One region of the Caldanaerobacter subterraneus subsp. tengcongensis MB4 genome, then DNA from elsewhere that is predicted to be linked to it. Evidence: a T-box and tRNA genes for the amino acid it is inferred to sense, from the RefSeq annotation. Region 1 holds a T-box; the other regions hold tRNA genes.

Region 1 (10,702 bases):
ATCTCTACTGTATAAACAGGGCAGGACTGAGCCATCGGCAGTAATAGTTAGGTTAGTACGCCCCCAAGGACAAGCTGTGCTCAGATCCAAATAGGGAGAGATGGAATCAGTAAGAGGGTAATACGGGACAATCCCTTTTGCTTGTCCAATTGTGAGAAATACTCATAAGGAGGAAATCTTACATGTACCAGCTTCAATTACTTTTAAATATACCTGAAATCTTTACTTCTCAGTCTAAAATTGATTTCTATTCTTCTATTCTTCTATGTTTAAAAATCTAGACTTGTCTTCAATGCCTGAATTCCCTTCCTCTGATCATGGCCGCAAGGGTTGTTCTCATCGTGCAATGTTTAGAGCTTTTGTTGTTATGAAAGCTGAAAGATAATGATGGGCTAAAGATTAGTCTTTATAATGAGCAAATCAGTAAGGTCAGATTAATAAAGTTAGAAACAACTTAATTTAAAATTATTAAAAGTAGCTCAATTTTAACCCGGTATTGATATTATTAGCTCTTAACCTACCCAAATAGGAGGATTTTCAAGTGGGATTACAATAAAAGTCCCATATACATAGGCAAGAAGCACCAGTGATGTGAGTAGCACCTTAAGTTTCCTCCTCATCCTGTTCCCCCCTCTTAACAGTTTCCTCTTTTTGCCCTTATTATAACATAAAAAAAAAAAATAAAAATGCAATATATTTTTTATTTTTTTATTGCTTTTTTATTCGACAATTGCTCTGGCTTTTTCTAAACAGTATTCGGCATTAATCATATCGTTATTCTCAATATAAAGTAATGTCAATTCTATATAGACCTTTAAAGCTTCTTTTTTATTACCCATATTTTGGAGAATGTTTGCCAGCTTTTTATATGTTTCTATGATAGCCTGTTTGTTTTCTAATTTCTTATATACCTCTACTAAAAGATAACTGCCTTTTACTATATATTCCATATCTTTGTTTCTGTAAGATATTTCAATGCCTTCTTCCAATAAAGAACGTGCTTCTTTGTATAAACCCATTTTTATATAAAGATTTGCTTTTTCAATAAGAGTATGTGATAGTAAATTTTTATCTTCTTTTCGTCTGATTTTTTCGGCTTCATTGAAATATTCCATTGATTTTTCAAAATCATTTTTTTCCATATAAACTTCTCCAATGTTCGTATAAAGAAAACCCAATAAAGGGTTATTATTGTCATTTATTTCTTCGACTAGTCCTCTAAATATTTCTAAAGCCTTATCATATTCTTTCATGTCTCTATAGCAATTTGCTTCTATTGACTTTATATATACATAGTGCTCAAAATCTTTTTCTTTATCTAACACTGATAAACACTTCTGAATATAATCAATTGAAACTGCTGGCTTACTAATACACTTGTAACACAGGGCATTGTTATAACTTGCTTTGATTTTTATTTCAATATCATTCATCTCCTCTGCATGTTCTAAAGCCTTCTGAAAGTACATTATCGCTTCAGAAAACTCCAATAAACCTGCTTTAGAGGCTCCTAACATATTGTAAACATACGGCAGTTGGTCTTTTATATCATTAAGTAATAATATATCCAGTGCTTTGTGATAGTTGATAAAAGCCTCCTGAAAATTCTGATTGTTATACATCACATCACCTATTTTTATATACGCCAGAGCAGTTACTTTTTTTAACTTATATTCATCTGCAATTTTAAATATTCCTTTTAGTTCATCTAAATTTTCTATAGTAGTAATTTGATTCAATTTCCGAATACAATAATACTCTGCTTCTTCTGCAGGAGTCATCAAAAGATAATCACCATCTATATTTAAATCAATACCAAGTTCCTGAGCTCTTTTATTAAATTTCTCTGCAATGATAGAAGCAGTTTCTCTGCTCATAGTAGTTCGGTTGCCTTCAATCATGCTTATAAAACCTCTTGTGATATTCTCAGACTGCAGTTCTCTTTGTTTCATTTTGAGCATCTTTCTTATTTTTTTAACTCTTTCGCCAGGCGTTAGAAATTCCATAAGCTTTAGTACCTCCTATCATGAAATAAAAATATCATTTCTTAATTGCTTTTTTAATTCATTATAATATCTATCTTCACTGATATCAAGCAAAATGTAACAAAACACTCATGTTTGTCATGTACTGTTATCGCCTTGCTATCGTAGAGAATTTCAATTTTGCCATTTTCTCCCTAACAACTGCCTCTTTCCCGCTGTACTGCTATGGTACTCCATACCTTACACCATCACAACTTACGAGATATCTTTATGTACCTTCCTTGGTTCCTCCAGAAATTTTTGATATTTATCCAATGGAGGCAAAGGCTTTAAGTTTTCCCTCTTTAGTCTGTCAATTGGTCTTTCTCCTGTAGTACCATGTACTCTTCTGTTTTTCTTATCACACCACTCTACTTAAGTAGCTTGGGGCTTTTATACTTTAGAAAAGCAATTGCATAGTACAACCTTGGCAGAGAAGAATACAAGGACTCTTTGTCTAAATCCATACATTTATTTGAAATAAACGGTCAGGAAAAATTTATAGAGACAACTATAGAGTCCTGCAGGAAGTTTTATAATCAGGAAGTTTTATAATTTAGAAATTTCTAAGGAAGACAAAATGCTTGTAATAAAAAAATTATAAAAGGCCACCCTCTTGTTAATTTTAACAGTAGGGTGGCCTTATTTTTCTGATATATTGTTGTCATTACCACAATATTTTAATTGCTTTGCAACCACACGTTTTTTTAGCCTGTGGATAAGTCCTGGAACATGCATGATTACTATTATGGTCGGGGCAACAGGATTTGAACCTGCGACCTCACGGTCCCGAACCGCGCGCGCTACCGCTGCGCCATGCCCCGACAGTGTCTATTTTACCATATTCCTTATGTTTTTTCAATAAAGAAAAAGCTTAAAATAATTGCAAAAGTTTTTTCTATTTGGGGTAAAGGTCCAAAAATTACTCCATATTTTGAAATTTTAATTTTCTTACTTGCAATTGACAGATAAATGAATAGAGTGTATAATATAAGTATCAAAAGTATGAGAGGCGATAACTATGACATACTTCGAAATAGCAATGATGCAGGATTTAAAGCCTATAAAATTTAATCTATTTACGATGAAGAAATGTAATGCAATTACATGTATTCATAATTGCAATGGTTTTTGCTGCGCTTATTCGCAAAATTCTAAATGCGATTTCGAAGAGGAAATCAAAGTTCCTGAACAATAACTTAAGCGGTCTTTTGGGACCGCTTTTGTCATTAGTCTACTATTTTTTCCGCCAATTCGCTCATGTTATATTTTAGCTTTTGTTCCCTGGCAATTCTCAAAAGTCTCAAATATTCTTGTCTCGCAAAGTCGTACTTCAGTCGAGCCAATTTTATCTTAAGGTAGTTGTCATTTTCTAACATCTCTAAATTTCTCTCTGCTTCTTTCATTGCCTTTAGTGCTTTATCTATTTCCTGCAGCAATGTGTTACCTGTAATTTCCATAACAACCACCTTCTCTTCACGGGCTCTACACCTTTCATTATATTAAAGTCATTTTTTATTTAGTACTCCTCTTAACAATTTCCTCACATGGCCTATCATGTAAAGAGATCCACAAAAAAGGACCATATCCTCTTCACCTGCCATTTTTAGTGCTTCATTCACTGCCTTGTCAATTTGGTCTACTGCGAACACACTATTTCTAGAAATTTTGCTGGCAAGGTCTTTTGCCCCACAGGCTCTATCGCTTAGCGGAGTAGTAGTTATAATTACATCTGCCACAGGAGTTATGATATTAAGCATTTTATCTACTTCTTTATCTTTAAGCATCCCAATAACCAAAATTAATCTCCTATAATTAAATAATTTCAGGCTTTCTTTCAGTACTGTCATCCCCTGCGGATTGTGTGCACCGTCTATTACTACGTACGGCCTTTTTTTCATGACTTCTAATCTCCCAGGCCACTTCGCATTCATTAAGCCTCTTTTTATTGCCTCTTCGCTTATCTGATATCCATAAATATTCTTAAGTTTTTGAATGACTTCCACCGCAAGAGAAGCATTATAAATCTGATGAGTACCCAGAAGAGTTATCTTCAAATCCTTAAAATTTTTATAATCAAAAACCTGAAAATCTGAATTTTGCTCTTTTATCACTATATTATTTTTATCCAGGATAGTTAAATAGGCTTCTCTTACCTCACAGGCATCACTAATCACTTTTAAGGCCTCTTCTTGCTGGTAAAAACTTACTACAACTCCTTTCTTCTTTATTATCCCTGCTTTTTCATAGGCTATATCGCCTAAGGTATTTCCAAGCTTGTCCATATGGTCATAATCAATAGAAGTTATAACTGAAACGAGTGAAGAAGAAATAGCATTTGTGGCATCAAATCTCCCCCCCAGTCCTACTTCCAGCACCACAAAGTCTACTTCTTCATCGGAAAAGTATTTAAAAGCAATGGCAGTGATGACTTCAAACTCTGTTGGATGATTATATCCTTCCTGTACCATCCTTGCAATTATTGGCTTTATGTACTCTACATAGTAAACGAGCTTTTCCCTGGAAATATTTTCTCCATTTATTTTCATCCTCTCTTCAAACTCTTCCAGGTAAGGGGAAGTATAAAGAGCCACTTTATAGCCAGCTTCTTTTAAAATGCTGCTTATAAAAGAAGAAGTGGACCCTTTTCCATTGGTCCCTGCTACATGGATAATTTTGAGATTTTTTTCAGGATTCCCCATATATCCTAAAAGCCTTTTTATATTTTCAAGTCCTAATTTCATGCCGAACTTGTAAGTACTGTGAATGTACTGGATAGCCTCTTCATATGTCATTTGCCCCATCCCCTATTTTAAGTTTATAAAAATAGTCCCATTAAAACTTCATCTACATATTCATCGCCTATTTTGAACTGCTTTTTTCTCCTCCCCTCTTCTATAAAGCCAAATTTTTTGTAAAGATGTATGGCTACTTCATTTGTGCTAAACACGCTCAGACAAAGTTTCTCATAACCTCTACTCTTTGCCCATTTTATAGCCTCTTCAAAAAGCCTGGTGCCAATTCCTCTATTTCTAAAGCGCGCATCCACACTTATTCCTATTTCTCCAATATGCTGCACTTTTGGAGACCTTCCGCCATAGTAGCGGAAGAGGGTGAGACAGCCTACAATCTCACCCCCATAATCTGCTACGAGAATCAGGTCCTTGGTCCTGTCGAGATTTTTAATAAGCTGCCTCTCCTCTTCTTCCGTCCAGTTGAAGCTCTCCGAGACTATATACACTTTTTCTTTTCCAATGCTATTTAAAAGTTTGACTATGCCCTTGGCATCTTTTACCTTCGCTTCCCTTATTACAATCTCTGGTTCTTTCTTTTGCCTTTTTAAATTTTTGAAAAGAGAAATCATAAAACTCCCCCTGACAGGATTAACTATTTAAAAGGCTCAATCTTTCCTCTATGTTCTTTAACATAGCAGTGTACTTTTCAAGCTTTTCCCTTTCTGCATTTACCACTTTTTCAGGAGCCTTTTTGACAAAATTCTCATTGTTCAAAAGGCTTTGAGCTCTTTCAATTTCCTTCAATACCTTTTCTCTCTCCTCTTCAAGCCTCTTTATCTCCTCTTCAAGGTCTATAAGCTCTTCTAAAGGTACGGCTATCAGCCCTGCGGAAATGGCCGCACTCATAGCTTTTTGAGGTATGTTGTCTCTGTTTCTTTCAATTGCCACTTCACTCGCTCCAGCAAGTTTCATTATATAGTTTTTACCAGACTCAAAAATTTTCTCATGCTCTTCTTTCTCCACAGCTATTATTACTTTTGCCTTCTTAGAAGGAGATACATTGGCTTCCGCCCTTATATTCCTTATAGCGCGTATAGCCTCCATTATAATTTCGGCTTTTTTGGCGTCTTCTTCAAAGTTTAAATCTTCCCTGTATTTTGGCCATTCTGCCACCATTATGCTTTCCCCTTCATGGGGCAAATTCTGCCATATTTCCTCGGTAATAAATGGCATGAAAGGATGCAAAAGCCTCAATGTATTGTCAAGCACATATCTTAATACAGATTTTGTAACTTTCTTGGCTTCCTCATTGTCGCTGTAAAGGACAGGCTTGCTAAGCTCTATATACCAGTCGCAGAACTCGCTCCACACAAAGTCGTAAAGCTTTGAAGCGGCAACTCCCAGCTCAAATTTTTCTAAATTGTCTGTTATTTCTTTTACAATGTTATTGTATCTGGTCAATATCCACTTATCTGCAAGGGCTAGATTGTCAAGGTACAGATTTGTATCATTTTCATCCAGGTTCAAAAGCACATACCTGGATGCATTCCACAGCTTATTCGCAAAATTCCTGCTGTGCTCTACCTTTTCCCAGCTAAATCTCATGTCATTTCCGGGCGCATTTCCTATTACAAGCGTAAAGCGCAGTGTATCAGCTCCATACTTCTCTATAACCTCCAGAGGATCTATTCCATTCCCCAATGATTTGCTCATCTTTCTTCCAAGGGCATCTCTTACAAGTCCGTGAATTAACACATACTTAAATGGTATTTCTTTCATAAATTCAAGGCTCATGAATATCATTCTTGCGACCCAGAAGAATATTATGTCATAACCTGTGACTAATACATCTGTTGGATAGAAGTACTTCAAATCTTCAGTCTCTTCCGGCCAGCCCATAGTGGAAAATGGCCACAACGCAGAGCTAAACCATGTATCCAGCACATTTTCGTCCTGATGTATGTTAGTGCTGCCACAGACCTCACATTTTACAGGATCTTCTCTAGAAACTGTCACATGGCCGCAATCTTCACAGTACCAAGCTGGTATTCTGTGTCCCCACCACAGCTGCCTTGAAATGCACCAATCTTTTATGTTTTCCAGCCAATTTGTGTAGATTTTTTCAAACCTCTCGGGTACAAATTTTATTTTGCCCTCTTTTACTACCTGTAAAGCTGGCTTTGCCAGAGGTTCCATTTTGACAAACCACTGTTCAGAAAGCAAAGGCTCAACAACTGTATCACATCTGTAGCAATGACCTACATTGTGGACATGCTCCTCTACTTTCAAGAGAAGTCCTTGTTCCTCAAGGTCTTTCACTATTTTTTCCCTAGCTTCATACCTGTCAAGGCCTTCGTATTTACCTCCGTTTTCGTTTATTGTCGCATTCTCATTCATTATATTTACAAAAGGCAGGTTATGCCTTACACCTATTTCAAAATCGTTGGGGTCATGAGCTGGAGTCACCTTTACAGCTCCTGTTCCAAAGGAGGGGTCCACATACTCATCCGCAATGACAGGTATCTCTCTTCCTACAAGCGGAAGTATTAAAGTCTTGCCAATTAAGTGCCTGTACCTCTCATCTTCAGGATGCACAGCTACAGCTACATCCCCCAGCATGGTTTCAGGTCTTGTTGTAGCAATTACTACATAGTCCTCTTCCCCTTTTACAGGGTATTTGATGTACCAAAGATGTCCTTTATGCTCCTTGTGCTCCACTTCTGCATCTGACAAGGCAGTATTACAGCTGGGGCACCAGTTTATTATTCTATTTCCTTTGTATATAAGGCCTTTTTCGTATAAGGACACAAAAACTTCTCTTACAGCCTTTGAACGCTTTTCATCCATTGTAAAGGCTGTCCTTGTCCAGTCGCAGGAAGACCCCAGTTTTTTGAGCTGACTTAAGATTCTATTCTCATACTTATCCTTCCATTCCCAGGCTTTTTCCAGAAACTCTTCTCTGGTAAGGTCTTTTTTAGTCTTCCCTGTTTCTTCTCTTATTTTATCCAAAACCTTTATTTCTGTGGCTATGCTCGCGTGGTCTGTGCCAGGAATCCAAAGGGCTGCATAGCCCTGCATCCTTCGCCACCTTATCAGTATATCCTGCAGGGTATTATCCAGAGCATGTCCCATGTGAAGTTCTCCTGTGACATTCGGAGGGGGTATCACAATAGTAAAGGGCTTCTTTTCTGGATCAATCTCTGGAGTAAAAAAGCCTTTTTCCATCCAGAAAGAATATATCCTGTCTTCAAACTCCTTAGGATTATACGTCTTTGCTATATCTTTCATCCCTCACACCCCTTAGACCTTTGTTTTATCTTCCTCTTTAAAAAAACCCTTTCACCCAAGGAAGGGCGAAAGGGCATTCCGCGGTACCACCTTCATTTATCACTCACGCTGTAACGGGCAAAACCCGATCAGGCCTACTCCAATTTCGGCCCGCAGGCTCCAGAACTACCTTCGGTGTACCTTCGGCGGGACTCCTTTCAGCCCATGGGATGTCCCTCTCTGTAGCCAGTGTACACCTACTCCTCTCCTTCACAGCCTAATATTTCATTTTGATATATAATATATCCAAAGTTTCCGGACTTGTCAATAGATCCTTTCAAATTCGCTTTTTTAAATTCCTCATCCCGTTTAAAAAGCCAGGCACTTTTTCCTTCGGAAAGCGCGGCCAAGTTATAGCTATCAGGAAAAGCAGAAAAGCCACTATTAAAAATCCGTAAAATGGGATATGGACAAAGCTTGTGTATATCATAAGAGCATAGGGTATTGCCTGAAGCCCTTCTGCAAGAGTAGTGGATGGGAAATAGTAAAGTAAAATTACAGAGCCAATAAAAATTCCCCATCCCGCATAAACAGGAATGTAATTGCTAGAAGTCAAATAATAAAGCACTCCCGCAGATACCGTCATGTCAGCGTAGAGGTCGTGCTCCCCGATCCAGTCTTTGACTTTTACTTTTGAAGCTCTCGCCAAAAATCCGTCAGCAACATCACTAAACCATGCAGTCATAAAGAGCAAAACCACGGCCTTTAAAGCCTTCCGCCCCTGATAGGCCCCTAATCCCCCAATGATTATGCCTATTACTGCCCTGCCGATAGTTAACACATTGGCAGCAATTTTTAAGGCAGGCATATTATCTCCCCCTTTAAATTTTCAATTACTCTCTAGTAAAACAACTTGCTAAAAAGACATAAATGTCGGGTGAAAATCACCCTCTTTTCATACCTCTTACTATAACAATGGGGGTTCCCTGGTCTGCTGATCCGGCTAAAAGGTCCGCAAGCGTGGCTGCTATGCTCACCAGTCTTCTCGGAGTAGTACCTAAGTCGCTTTGTTCTTCCTGATTTTGACTTAAAATCTCCTCAATCTGGTCTCTGCTGTAGCCTTTGTTGTACAAGGTATCTACTGCAAGTTTTAGTTTCTTTCCTTCCCTTAATTTAAATCCTCTCAGCCGTTCCGATGCACCTAAAGATGGATATGGGTCTGCCAATTCATATATACCAGTATCCGGGTCTTTATAGGCTCCGTCGCCAAAGATTAGCACATCCACATCTTTGCCCGTCTTTTCTAGTATTTTTTCTCTTATCCTCTCCGCTGTGCCATCTGCGTCTTCAGGAAGCAATTTCAATACCCCTTTCTGATAGTCAGAAACATTGGAGCCTATAACTCCCCAAGGAGCAGGGCCTATTTCCTCCAGCGTCTTCACAGGAACCTTTGCTCCAAAAGCCAAGAAAAGGTCTTTCCGGAATTTCCTTGCATGGACCTCTCCCAGAATTATTCCGTCCAAATAGCCCATCTCATATACTTTAAAGGGGTTGTTTGTAAATATTACCTCGCCTTTTGCCCCTGTTTCTTCAATGAGGTCCAAATACAACCTCCTGTAGTCTATCCCTGTTATAGGATGCTTGAACATCTCATTGCCGAGTTCTTCGGAATATATAGCCTCATCATCTGCAAAGGCATCCAATTTATCGGCAAAAGAAATCTGATAAATTGGATTTTCATCTCCAGAAACGTATTTTAAAGCATCAAAGAGAACAAACTCTTTCCTTCCAAGGTCCACACCTGCTGCAAAGGCTTTGCGAGCTTCAGGCATGTCTGCCAAAATCTCTACAGCTTTTTTTGCAGCCTTTTGATGGTCTGTAAAAGTAACTTCTAAAGGAGCAATCAACCCCTCAGGAGTTCTCACAGTTATGTCTGATAGACCTGTTCCTAAAATTTTTCTCATGCCCACAATGCTATATCCCAGAGACTGGAGTATCAAAGCCGTTATCACTTCTCTAATCAGGATATTTAAGTGAGGCGTGCTTCCTCTCGCAGAAGTTAAATGCCTGTATACAGTCTTAAGTCCAAGGCGAATCCTTGCCATTTCAGGGTCTATCACTTGATTGCCCACTTCATCTGACGGAATTGGAAAAGTGACAATCACTCTTCCTCCATCAGTTGCCTTAGCTATGGCCTTCAAAACAAGGGCAAATCGATTTCGACTGGCGATAGGATACACAACTGCCAGTGTGCTTCCTGGGTTTAATTTAAACCCTTCTTTGATCATTTTAGACAGGTCATCACAGGTCACATACCTGTTCTGAGACCTTGCCACAACCGCTTCTGTAACGCAAACTATGTCTCCATCCTCAGCAATTCCTTTAACCGCATCAGAGACAATCTCTGAAATATCATCATTTGGCAAGATAAGTCCTGTCTTTACAGCTAAAGCCTGCGCTACAACCAATTCATTCTTTTCTGACATCTTCCCACCTTCCTTTTTCAGCCCTTCCTTTACTACCTAAAATTTCTATCCCAATTAAAATTATACCTCAAATCCTTTGATTTGACTACATAATTTATCAGGCTAAATTTGCACAAGTATGATATAATGATATTAAGGAAAGTATTGCATTGAAATCGAGGTGTAAAAAATGTTGAGATTTAATGTAAAG
Region 2 (10,702 bases), 910 kb from region 1:
TTCCTGTGAACAGTCGCACTCGTATTTTAGCGGTATTTTCTCTAAAAATTTTACTTCTTCCTCTTCAAAAATAGAGGTCAAAATATCTTCCGGAGTCTTCCCCTGCCTCAAAAGGTCTGTTACAGAGGTAATTTGACCAATAGCCTTTTCAAGCTTTAATATTACCTCTTCTTTTACATCGGGAAGGAGCTGAAGTATAAACCCTCCCGCTGTCAGCACATCCCCTTCCTTCCCCACTAAAACTCCTAATCCTACAGCAGAGGGAATCTGCTCAGAAGTGTAAAAGTAATAGGCTATGTCATCTCCAATTTCTCCTGTCTGGATCTCCACCGTCCCTATGTAAGGCTCTTTCAAACCTATATCCTTTATCACAGTCACATAACCTTTTTTACCAACAGCCCTTCCCACATCTAACTTTCCTTTTTCACTCAAAGGCAAATCGACAAAAGGATTTCCCACATATCCTTTTACAATACCTGGAAAATTGGATACGACCACAATACTGCCTATCGGTCCATCCCCTTTTATGACAAGAGTGACTTTATCCTTCTCTCCTTTCATCATAGTCCTCATCATCGCAACAGCTGTAAGGCTTCTGCCCAAAGCTGCACAGGCAGTAGGCGTAAGACTGTGAATCTCTTTTGCCCTATTTACTGTATCTTTTGAGAGAGCTGCAAAAGCCAGCACATTGTCCTCATAAGCAGTCGCTTTTACGATATAGTCACCCATTTTGTAAACCTCCACCTTTTATATATCAAAAAACCCTAACATATACATGTTAGGGTTTAAAATTCGGCAGTTACAGCTTTCTTACCTTAGAAGCCTGTGGGCCTTTAGCCGCCTGAACTACCTCAAATTCTACCGCCTGTCCTTCCTCTAACGTCTTAAAGCCCTCGCCTTCAATCGCGGAGTAGTGCACAAATACGTCTGTGCCATCCTCTCTCTCAATAAAACCATAGCCTTTCTCGGCATTAAACCATTTAACTTTACCTCTTACCATTTACATCTTCCTCCAAACTAATAAATGATTTACCTATTTATCATAACACCAAAACTTCAAAAAGTCAAACTTTTTTTCAACTTTTTGATAGTGTCAAGATACTGTAGGATTTTTTTAAGACAACCCCTGAAACTTAATTAATTCAGGGCTTCGTTTTATCATGTTCTTTATATAACTTGTGCATATTTTAATGCTCTTAAAACCCTATATATTGGCGTTACTTTCCCTATATTCAAAACCGTAATATTGTTTATTTTTTCATTTGTAGACGTTTTAACTCTCCTTACTGCCTCTTTTATTTGCTTCTCTGTTAATTTGTAACTTCCTGCATTTATATTCTTTTTCTTGCCCCACTCTACTTCTCTTAAGTCTCCTCCATTCTTGCTAAATACCCTTAATTTCGCCATTAACTTTAATCCTTCTCTGCTCCACCCTAATGGATTCCTGCTAAGTCTTGCAGAAAATACATGGCTTATATGCCCTTCTGCACTGCACCCTATTACATCTTCGTCTTCACTGTATATCTTTATCCCTTCCCAATTGTTTAGTATGTATCTCTTCGCTTCCTTTATCTTTTCTTTTTCTTTCTCTTCTTTTGCTATCTTTATTAACTCACCAAATATTTTCTTCACTCCTTCTTTATCCCCTTCATTTATTGCTCTCCATATCTTATCCCTATACTTTGGCTCTTTTGATGTTGCTTTTAATACGTATTTGTTTAAATGATATCTGTCTAACACAAACCTTGATTTTACTATCCATTCTAATCCCTCTTTTATCCATGGTGCTCCATCTCCTGCTATGTATATCTTCTCTATCTTCTCTTCCTTGTAATTTTCTTCTATGTAATTCGCTACATCTATCCATATGTCTTCTGCTTTCTCTCCTACGTATGCCTTGTAATACACATTCTTCAGTACGTTCCTTCCGTTTTTCTCTTCCCTACCTTCATGTATGTATATCAATCGCGGTGTTTCACTGCTGCCATCTTGTAAAGGTACATGGTCTTCATCTGCTTCTATGTATAAAACCCTTACTTCCTTCTTCTCTTTTATTTCTCTCTTCACCTCTACTTCTCCTATTTCCCTTATTGCGTTTAATACCGTCTGTTTACTTATTTTCTCTGGACATGCTTTCTCGCTACTTTTCTCGTATGATTCTTCTATCGCATTTTCTACTAACTTTATTTTTACTCCCTTTTCTATCCTCTCGTGCCGTCCTATCTCTAATGCATCATCCACTAAATATGTATATCTACCATCCTCCCTTGATTTGTAATATGTCCTCTCATATTCAATATCCCCAAGGACTGTCGTTAATCTCTTTTTATCTTTCCTCTCTACTACCCATTTTTCTTTCCTTCTCTTGTCTTCTTTTATTATCCTATCTAACTCCTCAATAATTGCTTCTATTGCCTCTCTACCTAGTTTGTCCGTAAGTTCTTTTATCCTTGCTACAAGCTCTGTAATATTCATTCCATTCTTTAATAAATCCTCAAAAACATTCATCATTTCCCTAGTGAAATTTAGAGCATTTTGTAGTATAATATCCTCAAAAATATGTTTTTTCACAAGAGACACCCCTTTCGTGTTTTTTGTTTTCCACAATCTATTTTATCACAGGGGTTGTCTCTTGTTTTTTCACTTTAAAAATCCTACGATAATTTTACACTATGTTCAACTTTTTATTAAATTCCATATATTTCTAAGTGCGTAGCTAGCTTTCTCCCTTATCACCACGTCAGCTTTATAGTCATAAGGGGTCTCTGTAGCATTTATTATTATTAAGCCGTCCACCATCCCAGGTAAAAAATTCACAGGGGCGACGACCAGCGAAGAACCTATGACTATCAAAAGATCACTTTCCTGCACCTCTTTCAGAGCTAAATCAAAGGCATGAGGCATTGGGTCCCCAAAAAGAACCACATCTGGTCTTAGCATTCCTCCACAGCGGTCGCAACGGGGAGGTATCTCTTCTTTTGCCACTTTTTCTTCCAAAAGTTCAAAACTCACCTTCTCCCCGCATCTTAAACAACTTCCTTCTCTCGTATTTCCATGAACTTCGTAAACTTTTTTTGAGCCCGCCTTTTGATGAAGGTTATCTATATTCTGCGTAATTACCCCCGCAATTATTCCTTCCTTCTCCATTTCACTCAATATATAATGAGCTTCATTTGGCTCTGCATTTCTCATAGAGGACAAAATTTTAAAGCCCACCCTGTAAAACTCCTCAGGTGAATTGAACAAAACTTTTGTGGACAAAACTTCTGTAGGGTCCATATTTTCCCATAAGCCTGTACCAGGACTTCTAAAATCAGGAATTCCGCTTTCCGTAGAAATTCCTGCACCTGTTAAGACCATAGTCTTTTGAGAGGATTTTATAAGTTCCGCCGCTTTTTTAAACAAATTCTTGCTGTCCATAAAAAACAATCCCCCCTTTCAAGTATCAGTATATCACATCTTATTGTTCTTTTTCATTTTTTCTTTAATTTTTCTCTTCACTAAAACTCCTATTTTGCCTGTTTCTTGAGCTGAGAGATTAGGCCATCCAACTTCCCTCACCTTTTCCAGAAGTCCTAGCTCTTTTGCTGCTTCCCACTTCAAAAGCTCAAACAAAAACCTATCTTCCATACCTTCACCCCTTCTTTGTCGATAATCTCCTCTAATTAGCTTTCCCGAAACTTACGTAAAATAAAAAATCCGGGAAGACCCGGATTAAACTGCTATAACTTCTTTTACTTCTGGAATTTCCTCTTTAATTGCTCTTTCAATACCCTCTTTTAGCGTCAAAGTAGCAAAAGGGCAACCTCCACAGGCTCCAGTCAATTTCACTTTTACAACACCGTCTTCGGTGACATCTACAAGCTCTACATCTCCTCCATCTGCCTGAAGTGAAGGTTTTATAAGGTTTAATATCTCTTCTACTCTCTCTCTCACCTAAATCCCTCCTTTAAAACTTTCCTTCTAATTTTCTACCAATAATTTTAGCCACTTCCTCTAAAAATATTTTATCCTTATCATCAAAAGCAGCCAAGTCATCACTGTCAATGTCTATTTCTCCTATTATTTCTCCATTAGCCCAAATTGGAACTACTATTTCAGATTTTGTCTCAAGGCTGCAGGCTAAATAATTATCTTCTTTAGTCACATCATCAACTATTATAGTGCTTTTCTCAGCTACAGCCCTTCCACAAACTCCCTGTCCCACTTTTATTCTAACATGCTCTGTAGGCCTGCCAATATAAGGTCCTATCACTAATTCCCCGTCTTTCATGAAATAAAAACCCGTCCAATTGTAATAGGGCACATTTTCGGATAAAATTCGCACAACTTCCTTGTAAAATGTATCCATATCAGTTATGTCTCTTGCTTTTGCCTTAATTTCGTCAATCAACCTTTCAAAAACCTTTTGCTTTTCCATAGCTACAACTCCCTTGTAAAAATTTTGTCAATATAATTTTACCATAAAACCTATCAAAAACAAAAACTCAATCGTAATACTGCCTGTTAGGGTCATTCAAAACTCTTTTAATCATCCAGTAAGCCAGTATTAATATAAATGGAGTAGCCACCTGCGTCATAGTAAACAATCCAATACCCCATTCTTCATTTAAATATACAGGCCACACAAGAGGTACGTCTTTTACAGTCTCCTCAAACACTCCTCTTAAAAGCTGGTAATAAAAGATAAAAGACCAAAACTGATAACCGTCAGGCATGTGCTTTTTCTGCACGTAAAAATACCTTATGAGAAGAAAAGCTCCTATAGCTACACCAACGAGCTGGGCTGGCCATCTGCCGAAGAAAAACTCTGTCGGCCTTCCCAAAACCTCATGGTTAAATATGTTGCCCACTCTCACCAGCATATTTCCCAAAGCCAGCCCAACTACAGCGAAATCTTCCAGAGGATTTATTCTAACTCCCTTTTTTCGGCAATAATAAAGACCTGCCAAAAAGCCGCCAAGTACTGCACCATGCCATGAAAGCCCACCTTCGTAAATTTTAAAAACCTGTACAGGGTCTTTAACAAACCACTCAGGATAGTTGGCAAGCACAAACATGAGTCTTGCTCCAATAACCCCAAATATCACAACTATCATTAAAAGGTTTAACAAAAAATCCTCATCGTAATTCAATTTCGTCGCCTGCTTATAAAGGTAGTATCCTCCTACCGCAATAGAAATAGCCATAAAAATTCCATACCAGTGAACGGCAATAGGTCCGAATTTAAAAGCATATGGGCTCAATGAAGGAATGTCCATTATCGCTACCTCCAACTTCGATTTTCATTGTATAATACCATTTTACAGCATTTCAACAGCATGTCAAGAGGATTGATTTTTTCAAAGTTTTCTAGTATATTTGGAAAATAGAAAAACAGCTAATATTTCAAAGTAGGGGGCAATGGCATTGGCAACAGGTGCAAAATACTATCACTCCTGCATAAACTGCGGAGGAATAAACACGGACACAAGAAATGAAAAAGGCTTACCTTGTGAGGTGTGCTTGCCGTTTGAAGATGGAGATGTCCTAAAAGGTTTGAAACTCAACAACAGTCTTAAAGGATATGAAAAATACTGGAATTTAAATCAACAATACAAGGAATTTGAAGAATTTTTCTTTTCAAAAATAAACAAAAAGCCCACCGGGTATCAAAGATTCTGGGCAAAGCGGCTTTTACTCTCAAAAAGCTTTACACTCGTTGCTCCAACTGGAGTCGGCAAAACTACATTTGGACTAATTTCAGCTCTTTGGATTGCAAAAAAAGGCGGTAAAGTAGCTCTCGTTTTCCCCACGGTCTCACTGGTAGAACAGGCAGCAAAGAGGTTGATTGAATTTTCTAAAGAAGATGAAGATGTGAATATTCTCTTTTATACGTCTTCGCTGAAAAAAAAGGAAAGGGAAAAATTTGAAAAAAACTTTTCTGAAGGAAACTACGACATACTGGTAATCTCATCCCAGTTCATATCCAAAAGAAAAGAGCAGCTTTCTCAAAAAGTTTTTGACCTCGTATTTGTGGATGACGTAGATGCAGTTTTGAAATCATCGAAAAATATTGACACACTTCTTAATATGATAGGAATCTCACAAAAAGCGATAGACTCAACTTTAGACAATCTAAAAAAAGGTAACAATTCCGATAAAATTCAAATTGAAGAAAAAGCTCCAAAAGGAAGGTTAATCGTCTCTTCTGCCACCGCAAAACCAAAAGGCATAAAACCCCTTTTATTTAGAGAACTTTTGGGTTTTGAAATCGGAAGATTTACTACCAGTGCACGGAATATAACAAACGTGAGAATAAAAGAAAAATCGCTAGAAAAATTGCTCTATATAATTAACCTCTTAAAAGACGGAATCCTGCTCTTTGTACCCACAGAAGAAGAAGGGAAAGAAATTGCAAACTATTTAGAAGAACATGGAGTAAAATTAGGTAAAACATGGGAAGATTTTGAGAAATCTTTTGAAAAATTTAAGGAGGGAAGCCTACAGCTTCTATGTGGCATATACTCTTACTACGGAAAATTAGTAAGGGGAATTGACTTGCCTTTAAGGATCAAATTTGCAGTATTTTGGGGAACTCCCTCTTTTAAATTCAGCACAAAGTTAGAAAATGCTCCCAGATTTATTCTAGAAAGAAATTTTCAGGATTATTTAGAAAACAACCCAAAATTGAAGGCCTACTTCAAAGACCTGCAGAGGCTTTCAACAGAAAAGCTCAGAAAATCTGTAGAAAAATACATATCACCTGAAACCTGGGAAAAACTCATACAGAAAAATTTCCCCACTACAAAATTTGATAAAGAGAAAAATCTCATAGTAATACCTGATGTGTACACATACATCCAGGCTTCTGGAAGGACTTCGAGAATATTCGGTACATCTCTCACCAAAGGAATTTCCATACTCTTTGAGGAAGACGATTCCTTATTTGAACTTTTAAAGGCAAGACTTCTCTACCTCACCGAGGAAGAGTGGACAGAAGAAGGTGAAATTGAGCATTTAGTGAAAGAAGCAGAAGAAACTAGAAAAGCCATTTCAACAGACAGCTCTTCTAAAGACATGAAATCTAGAATGATAATCGTCGAATCTCCTACAAAGGCCCAAACTATTTCAAAATTTTTAGAAAAATCTTCTACAAGAAGATACGGGTCTTTAATGGTACACGAGTCAATAACACAGGAAGGTATTTTGCTTTTAACTGCATCAAAAGGACATTTGTATGATTTGGAGACAAAAACAGGGCTGCACGGCGTGGAGATAAATGATGGCAGATTCATTCCTTACTACAACTCCATAAAGCGTTGTAGTTCCTGCGGAGCTCAGTTTACAGATGAACTACCCCGTTGCCCCTACTGCAATTCAGACAAGATTGATGATAAGAAAAAAATTTTAGAAGCTTTAAGGGACATCGCGATGGAAGTAGATGAAGTGATAATTGCCACAGACCCAGACGTGGAAGGCGAAAAAATTGGGTGGGATATCTCCCAATATATAAAACCGGTAAATAAAAACGTTCAGCGCATTGAAATGCACGAAATTACAAAATTTGGCTTCGATAAGGCCATAAGAAATCGGAGAAACTGTGATGTGAATCTTGTAAAGTCGCAAATTGTGAGGAGAATCGAAGATAGATGGGTAGGATTTGAACTGAGCTTGCGGCTTCAGAAAAATTTTCAAAACTCTAATTTATCTGCAGGAAGAGTGCAAAGCACCGTTCTCGGGTGGATTTTAGAAAAAGAAATAGAACACAGTAAAAGCAAAAAAACTGTAACTCAGTTCACACTGGATAATGGATTTAAATTTGAAGTAGATGGAAAAATAGATGTAGACGAGGTAGAAGTGGAGATAGTAGAAGAAAAAGAACAGGCGCTTTCTCCCTTACCACCTTTTAATACTCCTTCTTTGTTGACAGCTGCTTCTCAGCAATTTAAACTGCCTGTGCAGCAGATAATGGAAATACTCCAGACGCTTTTTGAGCTAGGCTTTATAACTTATCACAGAACAGACTCCACCAGAATTTCTTCTACAGGACAGAAAATAGCGCGGTCATACCTTGAGAAAATAGGTAAAATTACCCTTTTGTCTGAAAGAGAATGGGGTAAAGAAGGAGCTCATGAGGCCATAAGACCGGTAAAACCGATATCTCCAGAAGAATTATCTGAATTCATCACAGAAAAAATAGCTGCCTATTTAAGTCCCATGCACATAAAAGTGTATTCTTTGATATTCAATAGATTCATGGCAAGCCAAATGACATCCCCTGTCGTGATAAATCAAAAAATTTTGATTAAGAATGGTTCTTTTCAGGTAGAAAGGGAGGTGCCAGTAAAATTACAAGAAGAAGGATGGAATATTTTTAACCCAATAACAGTCTATACACCCTTTGAAGAGAAAAAATACTCAGTAGTTTCTAAGAGGACTTACACTACTCACACAGTTCCCCTTTTCACACAAGCTTCTTTGATTGAAGAAATGCAAAAAAGAAATATAGGCAGGCCCTCCACATATGCAAAAATAGTAGATATACTTTTCAAAAGGAAGTATATAATTGAGGACGTTTATAAAAGGCTTAGAACCACTGCTTTGGGAAGAAAGGTCTATTCGTACTTGTCAGAAAGATATATGAACTACATAAACGAAGAAACTACCCGCCAATTGGAAAAGCTCATGGAATCAGTCGAAACAGGAGAAAAAGATTACCAGAGTGTTTTAAAAAACTTATATGAAGAATTAAACGAGATTCTAATAAAAAATTAAAAACTTTGGCACCAAAACAGCAAAAAATAGAAAAAACGGTCCTTTGATAGGACCGTCAAAGTCTTAATTTTACTATGGTGGGGTCAACAGGAGTCGAACCTGTGACCTCTGCGATGTGAGCGCAGCGCTCTGACCAGCTGAGCTATGACCCCACCGCTTCTTTATTTATTATAATACAATTTCAAAGCACATGCAAGGAGATTTTATTTGGCAAGTTCATATATTGCGTGAGCGTAAATTTTTGCGTTTAATATCAGGTCTTCAATTTCTATGTACTCATCAGCCTGATGAGCCAGCTCTGGTTTTCCTGGGAAAACAGGACCAAAAGCTACAGTATTCGGCATTTCTTTGGCATAAGTTCCACCACCTATAGCCAAAAGCTCTGCTTTCTGTCCCGTCTGCTCTTCATAAACCTTACTTAAAATCTTTATCAAGGGATGATCAGGTGGGAAATACAAAGGCGGCTGGTGCAGCATATCCTCTATTCTCATACCCTGACCTTTTATCTTCTCCTCAAAAATGTTCATCCAGTCTTCATACTTGTGCTTGACAGGATATCTTATATTCAATCCCAATACTCCCTTGTCCTCATCTATCGAAACAGTTCCCACATTAAAGGTGAGCTCTCCTGTCTCATCTTTTAGGTATATTCCAAAAGTTTTGCCATTAGTCTCCATGCCAACATTCGTCGCAAAGAAGTGTATAAAGTCCTTCACATCGCTTTCATCTAAATTTATTCTATCCAAAAAGAGGAATAGTTGCATTATTGCGTTTTTCCCGAGATGTGGAAGGCTTCCATGGGCAGGTATCCCAAAAGACTTTATTACTAAATCGCCTTCCTTCTCCTCAAATTTAAGGTCATACCCCGTTTCTCTTACAAAAGCTTCTAATTCATTCAAAATCTCTTTCTTGGTATTTTCCTCTTCAACCTTAAGCCTCGCCTCACAGTAACCGGGGACCACATTGGGCCTTTCTCCACCTTTGATGTATTTTACCACTATTCTACTTGGCTTTTTATTAAAATCTTTGACCACATTGAACATTGTTATTCCTTTTTCTGCATGTATAATCGGGTACTGTGCATCAGGAGTAAAGCCCATTGTGGGAGCTTCATCGTGTTCCAGATAATATTTTATCTCATGGGACCCTGTTTCTTCATTAGTCCCGAAAATAATCCTCACTCTTTTCGAAAGCTTAAGGCCTGCATCTTTTATGGCTTTTAGGCCATATAAAGCAGCGATTATTGGCCCTTTGTCGTCCACAGTACCTCTCCCATATATCTTTCCGTCGTGTATCTCAGCTCCATAGGGCGGATATGTCCACCCATCCCCTTCAGGCACTACATCCAGGTGCCCCAGCACTGCAATCATTTCTTCTCCTTCACCGTACTCTGCATACCCTATATAGCCGTCCAGGTTCTTAGTTTTAAATCCCAACCTTTCTGCAATTTCAAGCGCTTTCTCTAGCGCTCTTGCAACGCCTTCTCCGTACGGCATACCTGGTTTCGGTTCATCCTGCACGCTTTTTATTCTGACTAATTCCTGAACGGATTTTATGATTTCATCCCTCATGCTGTCTATGTAAGAGTTTAAATCCATAAAAATCCCCCCAACAAATTGGTAATTTACATATCTATTATATACTCAAACTTAAATGTTTTCAACATTTTTTACCGCGCACCTATTTTCTGGTCAATTACTTTCCAGAAAGAGGGGGTTTCAAAACCAATCCTCCACACACATATTCCATGGAGATTATACCTTTTTGCCACTTCTATTTTTTCTGCCAATGTATATGAATTCTCAAACCAAACCTCCCTTGTGGTACCGGTTATTTTGTCATAGTAAGTATAGTAGGGTTCTTGGTACTTATCACTCCATTTTATCTCAATCCCCTGAAGTTTTGCCTTTGTCATGATTTCTTTGGTAGGCCTTGAGAAACCTCC
Region 3 (10,702 bases), 920 kb from region 1:
GAATAATTCACAGTAAAGCCTTTAGAAGATTAAGCCATAAGACACAGGTTTTTATTTCTCCGGAAGGGGACCACTACAGGACAAGGTTAACTCACACACTGGAGGTAGCACAAATTGCCCGCACAATAGCGAGGGCTTTAAGACTGAATGAAGACTTGACAGAAGCGATTGCCTTAGGACACGATTTGGGTCATACTCCTTTTGGGCATTCTGGAGAAGAAGTCCTAAATAAACTCTTAAAAGGTGGATTCAGACACAGCGAGCAGAGCATAAGAGTGGTAGAAGTTTTAGAAAATGACGGAAAGGGGCTTAATCTTACTTGGGAAGTGAAGGATGGGATATTAAACCATTCTACTGGAGGAAAACCCAGTACTTTGGAAGGGCAAGTGGTGCAGATTTCTGATAAGATAGCATATATAAATCACGATATAGACGATGCTATAAGAGGGAGAGTACTAAAACCAGAGGATTTGCCGAAGGATTTGATAGCTATTTTGGGGGATAAGCATGGCAAGAGGATAGACACAATGGTGAGGGATGTCATTTATAACAGCATGGGGAAACCAGAGGTTTCCATGAGCAAGGAGATATATGAGGCGACATATCAGTTAAGGGCTTTTCTGTTCGAAAAGGTATATATTGGCTCGAAAGCCAAAAGAGATGAAGAAAAAGCCAAAAGAGTTGTTGAGCAGCTTTTTTATTATTTCTATGACAATGTAGATAAAATGCCTAAAGAGTTTGTAAGACTTGCCGAAATTTATGGAAGAGAGAGGGCTGTAGCTGACTATATTGCGGGAATGACAGATAAATACGCTCTTTTAAAGTACAAGGAAATTTTTCTGCCTAGCCCGTGGTTTGAGCAAAATATTTTTGACTTATAAAAGAAGGATTTTTTAATTTTTTGTCGAATATATATTGGACGTCATAAAAAGAGGAATTTAACAATTTCTGTCGAATAGAATAATTAGGTGATATTGATGGCTTATACGAGAGAGTCCATTGAAAAGGTGATAGAGGCCAATGACATTGTAGATGTGATTTCTGACTATGTAGAGCTCAAAAGAGCTGGAAAGGAATTTCGGGGACTCTGCCCTTTTCACAGGGAGAAGACGCCATCTTTTATGGTAAGCCCTACTAAACAGGTATACCATTGTTTTGGTTGCAATGCCAGTGGCAATGTAGTGACCTTTATAATGGATATTGAAAATTTAAGCTTTAAAGAGGCTATTGAATTTTTGGCTGAAAGAGCAGGGATTCCTCTAGAAGAAGTAGATTTAAGTGAAGAAGAGGCCAAGAGGAAGAAGATAATTGAGGAAATATACAGAGTAAATAAAATAGCTGCTTTGTTTTTTCATCGGAAACTCTTTTCAGAAGAAGGAGTCAAAGCTTTAGAATACTTAAAGAGTAGAGGACTTAGCAGCACTACAATAAAAAAATTTGGCATAGGGTATGCTCCCTCAAATGATGACCTCCTTAATTTCTTAAAAGGAAAAGGATATAAAGAAAATTTTTTAAGCAAAGCAGGACTTGTGGTTTATAAAAGTGGCAAATACTATGACAGGTTTAAAGATAGGGTCATGTTTCCTATCATCGATGTAAGGGGCAATGTGGTAGGATTTGGGGGACGAGCCCTGGATGATTCTTTGCCTAAATATCTTAATACACCTGAGACTGAAATCTTTAAAAAAGGCAAGACTCTTTTTGCTATAAACTTTGCGAAAAAAACCCAAGATGACAAGTTTATAATAGTGGAAGGATATATGGATGCAATTTCTCTGCATCAGGCAGGTATTGACTGTGCTGTTGCGTCTTTGGGGACCGCTTTGACTGAAGATCAGGCAAGGCTTATAAAAAGATACAAGAAAAATGTCGTGATTGCTTATGATGCTGATGAAGCTGGGGTTAATGCTACGTTGAGGGGACTTGACATTTTAGAAAAATTGAATATAAATATAAAAGTGCTGAGCATACCTGAAGGGAAAGACCCTGATGAATTTATTAAAAAAGAGGGAAGCGAGGCCTTTAGAAGGCTTGTTGAAAATGCTGAAAGTTTGATAGAGTTTAAGTCGAAAATTTTCAAAAAAGGTTTTGACTTTGAAAAAGTTGAAGATAGAATAATATATGTTAAAAAAATTGCAAGTGAAATAGCAAAAATTTCTGACGAAGTGAAAAGAGAAGTTTATATTTCAGCTGCTGCTAAAACTGCTCAAATACCTGAAAATGCTGTTAGAACAGAGGTTGACCGATTTGTCAAGAGGGAAACCGAAAAAAAACAAAAATTTATGTATAGGACTGGCAATATAAGGCATAATATATACAGTAGCAGTAAAATATCACCAGAAAAGTACTTAATTGCATTGCTTTTACACGATAATAATTTGTATCACAAGATAAAAGGTGTAATTAAACCGGATATGTTGGAGGACTCCAAGTTAAAACCTATCTTTGAGGAAATAGTATCGAGTTTAGAGGGAGGAAAACAGGTTCAAATAAAAGATATAGTATACCTTATTCAGGAGGAAGATAACTTAATTTCAGATTTTAACGATATAGTAAAAGCCCTTTTTGAAGCGGAGGACCTTTCGCAAATGGTGGATGACATCCTGCAGAAGATTTTGCTAAATAATCTTGCAAGAAAGAGAGAAGAGATAAGAAAAGAGATATTAAATGCTCATCTTCTGGGGGATGTAGAAAAAGAGAGAGAGCTTCTTATTAAACTTCAAAATTGTGAAAAGGAGATGCTTAAGATAAAAGATGGGCAGAAAGAGAGAAACCCATAGGGAGGGGAAATCTATGAGTAACAATGAAGAATTAGCAAGAGAAGCCATTAATGAACTTATAAATAAAGGGAAAAAAACCGGAATGCTCACTTACAATGAAATAATGGACTCCCTTGAGGATATAGATTTAAATCCTGACCAAATCGAAAAAGTATATGACACTTTTGAAGATATGGGAATAGAAATAGTAGGAGATGAACCCCGACAGGAAGAAATATCAGAAGAGGACCTCAATTTGGACGACCTCTCTCTTCCTGAGGGAGTCAGCATAGATGACCCTGTGAGGATGTACCTCAAAGAAATCGGCAAGATACCTCTACTCACTCCAGAAGAAGAAATTGAATTGGCAAAAAGAATAGAGCAGGGAGATGAAGAAGCGAAAAAGCGCCTGATAGAAGCTAATTTGAGGTTGGTGGTAAGCATTGCAAAAAGGTACGTAGGGCGTGGCATGCTCTTTTTAGACTTGATACAAGAGGGTAATCTCGGGCTTTTGAAGGCCGTAGAAAAATTTGACTACAGAAAAGGGTATAAATTCAGCACCTATGCTACATGGTGGATCAGACAGGCTATAACTAGAGCTATAGCTGATCAAGCTAGGACGATAAGAATTCCTGTGCACATGGTAGAAACTATAAACAAATTGATAAGGGTGCAAAGGCAATTGCTCCAGGAATTAGGCCGTGAACCTACCCCTGAAGAATTGGCAAAAGAAATGGGAATGCCTGAAGAAAAAGTCAGAGAAATTCTCAAAATAGCTCAAGAACCAGTTTCTCTTGAGACTCCTATAGGTGAAGAGGAAGACAGTCACTTGGGAGATTTCATACCTGATGAAGATGCTCCGGCTCCTGCAGAAGCTGCAGCTTACACCATGCTGAAAGAGCAACTCATGGATGTTTTAGATACGCTGACTCCTAGGGAGGAGAAGGTATTGCGGTTAAGGTTTGGACTTGACGATGGACGAGCTAGAACTCTTGAAGAAGTTGGCAAAGAATTTAACGTCACAAGAGAGAGAATAAGGCAGATTGAAGCAAAAGCTTTGAGAAAATTGAGGCATCCTTCAAGGTCCAAAAAATTAAAAGATTTTCTCGATTGATGATGGCTTCTTGACAATCTCGCAAAAATCATTATAATTAATATTAGCGTATTCCTCAGTAGCTCAAGGGTAGAGCAGCCGGCTGTTAACCGGCAGGTTGTAGGTTCGAATCCTACCTGAGGAGCCACTTTTTGGGCCTTTAGCTCAGCTGGCAGAGCGGTCGGCTCATAACCGATTGGTCCGGGGTTCGAATCCCTGAAGGCCCACCATCTCGATAAAAAAAGCATTTGAGGTTGTCAAATGCTTTTTATTTTTTTGTTTTGGAGGATTGTATGAGACTTCCAGAGCGTCTAAAAGCTATCACTAAATACATTCCGCCAGAGGTAAGAGTAGCTGATATTGGCACTGACCATGGGTTTATACCCATTTATCTTGTTGAGAATAAAATTGCTAAATACGTTATAGCAACTGATTTAAATTGCGGTTCCCTCAATAAGGCGATTGACAATATAAAAAATAAAAACTTAGAGATGTTTATAGAGACCAGATTAGGGGACGGATTAAAGGTGCTCACACCTGGAGAGGTGGAAGTTGCGATTATTGCAGGTATGGGTGGGCTTTTGATAATAAAAATCCTCACAGAAGGGAAAGAGATAGCACAAACTATAAAAAAATTCATTTTTCAGCCAATGAGGGATGCTGATAAATTAAGGAGATATCTAGTTCAGAACGGCTATAAAATTTCTGAGGAAGATTTAGTAAAAGAAAGAGGCAAGTTTTATGAGATTATAATAGCAGAACATGGTAGACAAAAGATTGAAAATGACGTATATTACGAAATAGGGCCAAAACTCGTAGAAAAAAATCATCCCCTTCTTAAAGAGTTTTTGCTTTACAAGATACAAAAAATTCGAAGGATTTTGAATAAAATTCCACCTGGAGATCCAAAGAGAAAAGGCTTAGAAGAGAAAATAAAAAAGCTTGAGGTGTTGGGCGATGGCAGTGAAATGCCAAACAATAGTTTCTATAATGGATAGGCTTGCGCCGCGCAAATTTGCCCAGGATTGGGACAATGTGGGGTTAATTGTAGGAGACCCTTTACAGGATGTTTCGAAGATACTAGTAGCACTTGATGCCACTCATGAAGTTGTTGAAGAAGCTATAGAGAAAAAAGTAGATATGATTGTGACTCATCATCCGCTGATTTTTAAGTCTATAAAATCTGTCAGATCCGATACGCCAGTCGGCATGCTTGTCATGAAACTTATCAAACATGAGATTTCCCTTTATGCAGCTCATACTTCTTTTGATATAGCACCAAATGGCATGAATGACATCTTGTGCAATATATTGGGGATTTACGAAAGAGAAGTTCTAGATGTCACATATTCAGAAGATTATAAAAAAGTCGTTGTGTACGTGCCCAAGGGATATGAAGATGTAGTGCGGAATGCCATGTGCAGCGCAGGAGCAGGTTTTATAGGAAATTACAGCGATTCCACTTTTCAGGTAGAAGGCACAGGCACTTTCAAACCTATGGAGGGAGCCGACCCATTTATTGGGGAAGTAGGGAAGTTAGAAAAGGTAGAAGAAATAAGACTGGAAACAGTAGTTCCACAAAAATATTTGGATAAAGTGATAAACGCCATGCTAAGAGTCCATCCCTATGAAGAAGTTGCTTATGACGTTTATTCACTGGCAAATCTCAGGGAAGAGTACGGACTTGGAAGAATAGGAGTCATTGAAGAGACGACTTTGAAAGAATTAGCCTTAAAGGTCAAAGCAAAGCTTAAAGCTGAATCTCTCAAGGTGGTTGGCGATTTAGAAAGAAGAGTTAAAAAAGTTGCTGTATGCGGTGGAAGTGGTGCAAGCCTAATTCATAAGGCTGTTATGAAAGGAGCGGATGTTTTAATAACTGCCGATATAGGCTATCACGATGCGGTAGAAGCCCAGCACCTCGGTTTAGCTTTGATTGATGCTGGCCATTTTGCCACAGAAAACATAGCAGTGAGGTTTATCGCAGAATACTTGATTGATGAAACTCAAAAACAAGGGCATGAAATAGAGGTCTTTGTAAGTGAAGTTCAAAAAGACCCTTTTACATGCCTTTAAGTAAGGCTTGACAATAGCAAAAGCCTGTGGTAATATATCATTGTCTGATATAAAAAATGATATACAATGCATGTGAGTAAGTCGGATGGCCGCGGGCGAGGCATTTGCCTCGCACGAGGAAAGTCCGAGCTCCACAGGGCAGGGTGCCGGGTAACACCCGGTGGAGGCGACTCCAAGGAAAGTGCCACAGAAATGTAGACCGCCTGACGCTTTCAAAGGCGTCGGGTAAGGGTGCAACGGTGCGGTAAGAGCGCACCAGCAGCCGGGCGACCGGCTGGCTAGGTAAACCCCACCCGGAGCAAGGCAAATAGGAGGGAGTAGGTGGCCCGCCATTTCCCTCGGGTTAAGCCGCTAGAGGTATCAGGCAACTGATACCCTAGATAGATGGCCATCTAAAACAGAACTCGGCTTACGGACTTGCTCACATGCTGAAAAATTCTGCTTTCCCGGGGACGGGATTTTTTATTTGCCACTATTTTGCCAGCACAAAAATTGTGAATAGTTTGTTAAAGGGGTTTTTGTCGTTTTTTACTTTTTGTTTGATTTAAAAACGTTTTTTTGTTAATATTATATTTAGCGAAACTCATAGAGAGGAGGAAATACATGAGCATACATATTGGAGCAAAAGAAGGAGACATTGCCGAAACAGTACTGCTTCCGGGAGACCCATTGAGGGCTAAATATATAGCAGAAAATTTACTGGAAGATGCAAAGTGCTACAATGAAGTCAGAGGTATGTACGGCTTCACCGGATATTACAAGGGGAAAAGAGTGTCAGTGCAAGGAACAGGAATGGGGGTGCCTTCTATATCCATTTATGTGAATGAACTTATAACAAGTTACGGCGTGAAAAACTTGATAAGAATAGGTACATGCGGTTCATTACAGCCAGACATAAAGATAAGAGATATTGTGATTGCTATGAGCGCCTCAACTGACTCTGCTATAAATAAAATACGTTTTAATGGAATGGATTACGCTCCTACGGCAAGTTTTAAGCTTTTGAAAAAAGCCTATGACAAGGCTGTTGAAATGGGGATAGAGCCAAAAGTTGGAAATATACTTACTACAGATACTTTCTACCATGACGACCCAGAGAGCTGGAGGCTTTGGGCAAAATTTGGAGTGTTGGCTGTAGAAATGGAGACAGCGGGGCTTTACACTTTGGCTGCCAAGTATGGGGTTGATGCTCTTACTATACTTACTGTAAGCGACAGTTTGGTTACAGGTGAAGCGACCTCAGCTGAGGAGAGGCAGAAAACTTTCATGGACATGGTTAAGATTGCTCTGGAGATTGCATAGTAAAGTGGCATTTGAAAATGCCACTTTACTATTATCTATTTAGAAAGGAGAGATATTTTATGGAACCTCTTAAGTTTAAGCCAATATTTATGGAGAGAATATGGGGAGGAACTGCTTTAAAAGAGAGGTTTGGGTTTGATATTCCTGAAGGCAAAAAAATAGGGGAACTCTGGACAGTGTCTGACAATAGGACGGCAGTTAGTGTAATTGATGGAGGAGAATTTGACGGGAAAAAGATAAGCGATGTGGCGTTGGAATTTGCTGAAAGTCTCTATGGGAAGGGGAAAAAATACGAAAGGTTTCCTCTCCTCATAAAAATCATAGATGCGCAGGATAAACTCTCAGTTCAAGTTCACCCTGATGACGAATACGCCTACAAGTACGAAAATGGTGATTCGGGTAAGACAGAGATGTGGTACATAATAGATGCTAAGCCGGGTGCCAAATTGGTCTGTGGTCTAAAAGAAGGTACCACAAGAGAAGAATTTATAAAACTTTTAGAAGAGGAAAGACTAGAAGAATGTCTAAAAGAAGTAGAAGTCAAGGCGGGAGATGTTGTCTACATTCCTGCTGGGATGGTACATGCGATAGGCGAAGGCATTTTGATATGCGAAATTCAGCAGAATTCCGATTTGACCTACAGGGTCTATGACTACAACAGAGTGGACGAAAAAGGCAGAAAAAGAGAGCTCCATGTAGATAAAGCACTTGATGTAATAGATTTTGAACTCAAATCAGATAAGATAGTGCCTATGTTTGAAGAAATAAAAGGAGGGCGTATTGCAAGAGCAGTTGAATCCCCATATTTTAACGTTGAGATAATTGAACTGGCTGAAAAAATGGAGTTTGAAACTTATGACAGATTTGAAACTCTTACTTCTGTGGAAGGCATATTAGAGGTAGAGTGGGAAGAAGGGACAAAAGTAGTAAAGGCAGGAGAAACTATTGTCATACCCGCTTTTGTAGATAAATACAAAGTTAAAGGAAAAGCTAAATTTCTCAAAGCATATGTGCCGTGAGTTTTATTAAAGTTTTGGCATTTTGAATTGCGCAGCCGTTGACGTCATTGTTGAAATACACGTAAATTTCATCGCAATTTTTTAAATATTCTTCTATGTCTTTTGCCAATTCCTCAAGTTCTTCTTCTGAATAGGAGGAACTGAACAAAGCTTCAGGCCCATGCATTCTAATGTAAGCAAAATCTGCTGTGACAACTTTTGCCTTAGGATACCGGGAGGAATCTGCTATTACCCAGGCGACTTTCAATTTCCTCATAAGGTCATAGACTTCTTCATCAAGCCAGCTTTTATGCCTGAATTCCAAGGCAAATTTGTAGTTTTCTTTCCCTCTTAAAAAGTTTATGATTTTTTCTACATTTTCTTGGTCTTTTTTAAAACTTGGAGGGAATTGCAGGAGAATAGGTCCTAACTTGTCCTTCAACAGGTCTATCCTTTTTTTGAAATTGTTCCACGCTTCTTCCACATCACAAAGTTTTTTTAAGTGAGTTATGTGGCGGGAGGCTTTTACAGAAAAGATGAAACCTTCAGGAGTAGAGGTATACCATTTCATCAAAGTTTTTTCTTGAGGTAAGTGGTAGAAAGAAGAATTTACTTCAGCGCTCAGAAAATGCTTTGAATAAAAGCTAAGCCTTTCTTCATAAGGAAGGTTAGAAGGATAAAAAATTTCTTTCCAGTGGGAGTATGCCCAACCGGATGTCCCTATGTAGAGCTTTTTCCCCATCTTTTTTCCTCCTTTCAGAATGTGTTGCTTTTAAGAGTATGATACAACACAAAAAATCTATATGACAATAGTTTTGTCAAATTAGGGAGTTGCATATCTTAAGAGATTGTATTATAATAAAAACAGACAGATGATGGGGTCATAGCTCAGCTGGTTAGAGCGCTACGTTGACATCGTAGAGGCCACAGGTTCAAGTCCTGTTGACCCCACCATATGAAAATGAAGGCTTTCAGGGCTCACGAGAGCCCGTTTTTTTTTTACTTTTTTTGCTGTTTTGATGCCATTTTGGTGCCAGAATTTTTTCAGCTTTATTCTGGTGACTTGGTTTTTTTCATGCTTAATTTATGGAATTATAAGGCAATAATTCCTGGAGCTGTTTGGCGAATACTTTTCAATATGGTATAATATTTTAAGGCGTGATATTAAAATTGGAGGTGGGAGTGGGGTTGAAAAATCTAAATGGAAAGTGGGGATTGGACTCATCTAAAGAGTTTTACTGGGAGCCAGATGTGGAAGGAGGCTATAGAGTTTACAAAGTAAAGTCTGTTATTATAGAACATCAGTCACTGTATCAGAAGATAGACATTGTAGAACTTGAAACTTGGGGAAAGAGTTTATTTTTAGACGGCAGCCTTCAGTCAACAGAATCAGATGAATTTATATACCATGAACTTTTGGTGCATCCAGCTATGCGTGTTCACCCTTCTCCTAAGAGAGTTTTGATATGCGGGGTAGGAGAGGGGAAGAGCGTAAGAGAAGTTTTAAAATACCCGACAGTAAAAGAGGTAATAGGTGTTGATATAGATAAAGAAGTAGTTGCCCTCTGTCAGAAACACTTGGGTAAAACACCTATTGATGACAAGCGTGTGAGACTTGTATATCAAGATGTAGCAGAATTTATAAAAAATTATAGAGGCGAACCCTTTGATGTAGCTATAGTAGATGTAACAGATGATTTAGATGGGCCTGCTAGGAGTGTTCACCAGTTAGACTTTTATAAAAGGCTTTATGAAATTTTAGGCGAAAAAGCTACTGTGGTAGTGCAGGGGACATCAGCTTTTTCGAAAGTTAAAAATGTCGGCTTTTGCCACATCTATGAGATTCTCAAAGAAGTATTTCCTTTTGTAATTCCCTATGCCGATTACATCCCCTCTTTTAGCGATTTGTGGACTTTTTTTGTGGCTCTGAAAGGAATTAAAGACTTAACCCCAAGGCATGAAATCCCCCGTGACCTTAAGTATTACGATGAATATACAAATGAAAGGATTTTTACTCTAGCTAAGCCTTTGAGAGAAAAACTAGGGGTATGATAGTACCCCTTCAGACTGTTGACAAAATAAAGAAGTGGCATTTTGTGTGTAAATGCGACTTGTTGTCAAAGCGGTAACTAAACTTGGCGAACTTGAGGAGCGAAGGCGGGGCGAGCAAAGCGAGCGGCCACCTGAGCCTGAAAGGCGAATTGGCCGGTACCCCGCCTGAGCCCGAAAAGTGAGCCTTAGTTTAGTCGCTTTGCAACTCTGGAGCATTAACACAAAATGCCACTTAAATAAGAAAGACTTTGTCAACAAACTGTAGGGGTATGATAGTACCCCTTTTTAATTTAAGAAATTGCAAGATTAGATGAAACTTTGACGAAAGGTTATACTTAGTTTTTTATACATAAAATTTTCACTTCTTGCAAAATATATAACCGAATCACAAAAGTGAGGAGGTTATGCCTTTTTATGAAGAGAAA

What was found. The T-box of region 1 lies ahead of TTE_RS03740 (valine--tRNA ligase). A T-box ahead of a tRNA ligase gene usually reads a tRNA of that ligase, here a tRNA-Val.
Region 2: it has a tRNA-Val gene. The T-box ahead of TTE_RS03740 (valine--tRNA ligase) is inferred to sense a tRNA for this amino acid. The anticodon was not compared.
Region 3: it has a tRNA-Val gene. The T-box ahead of TTE_RS03740 (valine--tRNA ligase) is inferred to sense a tRNA for this amino acid. The anticodon was not compared.

What each region holds. Positions count from the first base shown of each region.
Region 1 is NC_003869.1:777,047-787,748, reverse strand. It holds gene TTE_RS13440 (SPASM domain-containing protein) at 1-90, opposite strand, end outside; partial or broken gene TTE_RS14170 (hypothetical protein) at 183-382, shown strand; gene TTE_RS03765 (tetratricopeptide repeat protein) at 720-2,006, opposite strand; partial or broken gene TTE_RS13735 (Mu transposase domain-containing protein) at 2,117-2,399, opposite strand; tRNA gene TTE_RS03760 (tRNA-Pro) at 2,774-2,848, opposite strand; gene TTE_RS03755 (hypothetical protein) at 3,254-3,484, opposite strand; gene TTE_RS03750 (bifunctional folylpolyglutamate synthase/dihydrofolate synthase) at 3,533-4,819, opposite strand; gene TTE_RS03745 (GNAT family N-acetyltransferase) at 4,843-5,388, opposite strand; gene TTE_RS03740 (valine--tRNA ligase) at 5,408-8,047, opposite strand; T-box leader at 8,106-8,309, opposite strand; gene TTE_RS03735 (CDP-alcohol phosphatidyltransferase family protein) at 8,364-8,894, opposite strand; gene TTE_RS03730 (coenzyme F420-0:L-glutamate ligase) at 8,971-10,512, opposite strand; gene TTE_RS03725 (bifunctional nuclease family protein) at 10,682-10,702, shown strand, end outside.
Region 2 is NC_003869.1:1,683,239-1,693,940, forward strand. It holds gene hslO (Hsp33 family molecular chaperone HslO) at 1-729, opposite strand, end outside; gene TTE_RS08335 (cold-shock protein) at 800-1,000, opposite strand; gene TTE_RS08340 (ISLre2-like element ISTte3 family transposase) at 1,168-2,571, opposite strand; gene TTE_RS08345 (SIR2 family NAD-dependent protein deacylase) at 2,677-3,420, opposite strand; gene TTE_RS13560 (small, acid-soluble spore protein, alpha/beta type) at 3,454-3,630, opposite strand; gene TTE_RS08350 (NifU family protein) at 3,715-3,936, opposite strand; gene TTE_RS08355 (GAF domain-containing protein) at 3,950-4,420, opposite strand; gene TTE_RS08360 (prolipoprotein diacylglyceryl transferase) at 4,488-5,261, opposite strand; gene rgy (reverse gyrase) at 5,404-8,757, shown strand; tRNA gene TTE_RS08370 (tRNA-Val) at 8,833-8,909, opposite strand; gene pepV (dipeptidase PepV) at 8,961-10,355, opposite strand; gene TTE_RS08380 (glycosyl hydrolase family 18 protein) at 10,427-10,702, opposite strand, start outside.
Region 3 is NC_003869.1:1,694,740-1,705,441, reverse strand. It holds gene TTE_RS08445 (deoxyguanosinetriphosphate triphosphohydrolase) at 1-881, shown strand, start outside; gene dnaG (DNA primase) at 978-2,780, shown strand; gene rpoD (RNA polymerase sigma factor RpoD) at 2,794-3,873, shown strand; tRNA gene TTE_RS08430 (tRNA-Asn) at 3,926-4,000, shown strand; tRNA gene TTE_RS08425 (tRNA-Ile) at 4,007-4,082, shown strand; gene TTE_RS08420 (tRNA (adenine(22)-N(1))-methyltransferase) at 4,146-4,850, shown strand; gene TTE_RS08415 (Nif3-like dinuclear metal center hexameric protein) at 4,810-5,925, shown strand; RNA gene rnpB (RNase P RNA component class A) at 5,999-6,353, shown strand; gene deoD (purine-nucleoside phosphorylase) at 6,529-7,227, shown strand; gene TTE_RS08405 (type I phosphomannose isomerase catalytic subunit) at 7,287-8,246, shown strand; gene TTE_RS08400 (DUF72 domain-containing protein) at 8,227-8,967, opposite strand; tRNA gene TTE_RS08395 (tRNA-Val) at 9,103-9,179, shown strand; gene TTE_RS08385 (methyltransferase domain-containing protein) at 9,408-10,277, shown strand; gene TTE_RS08380 (glycosyl hydrolase family 18 protein) at 10,692-10,702, shown strand, end outside.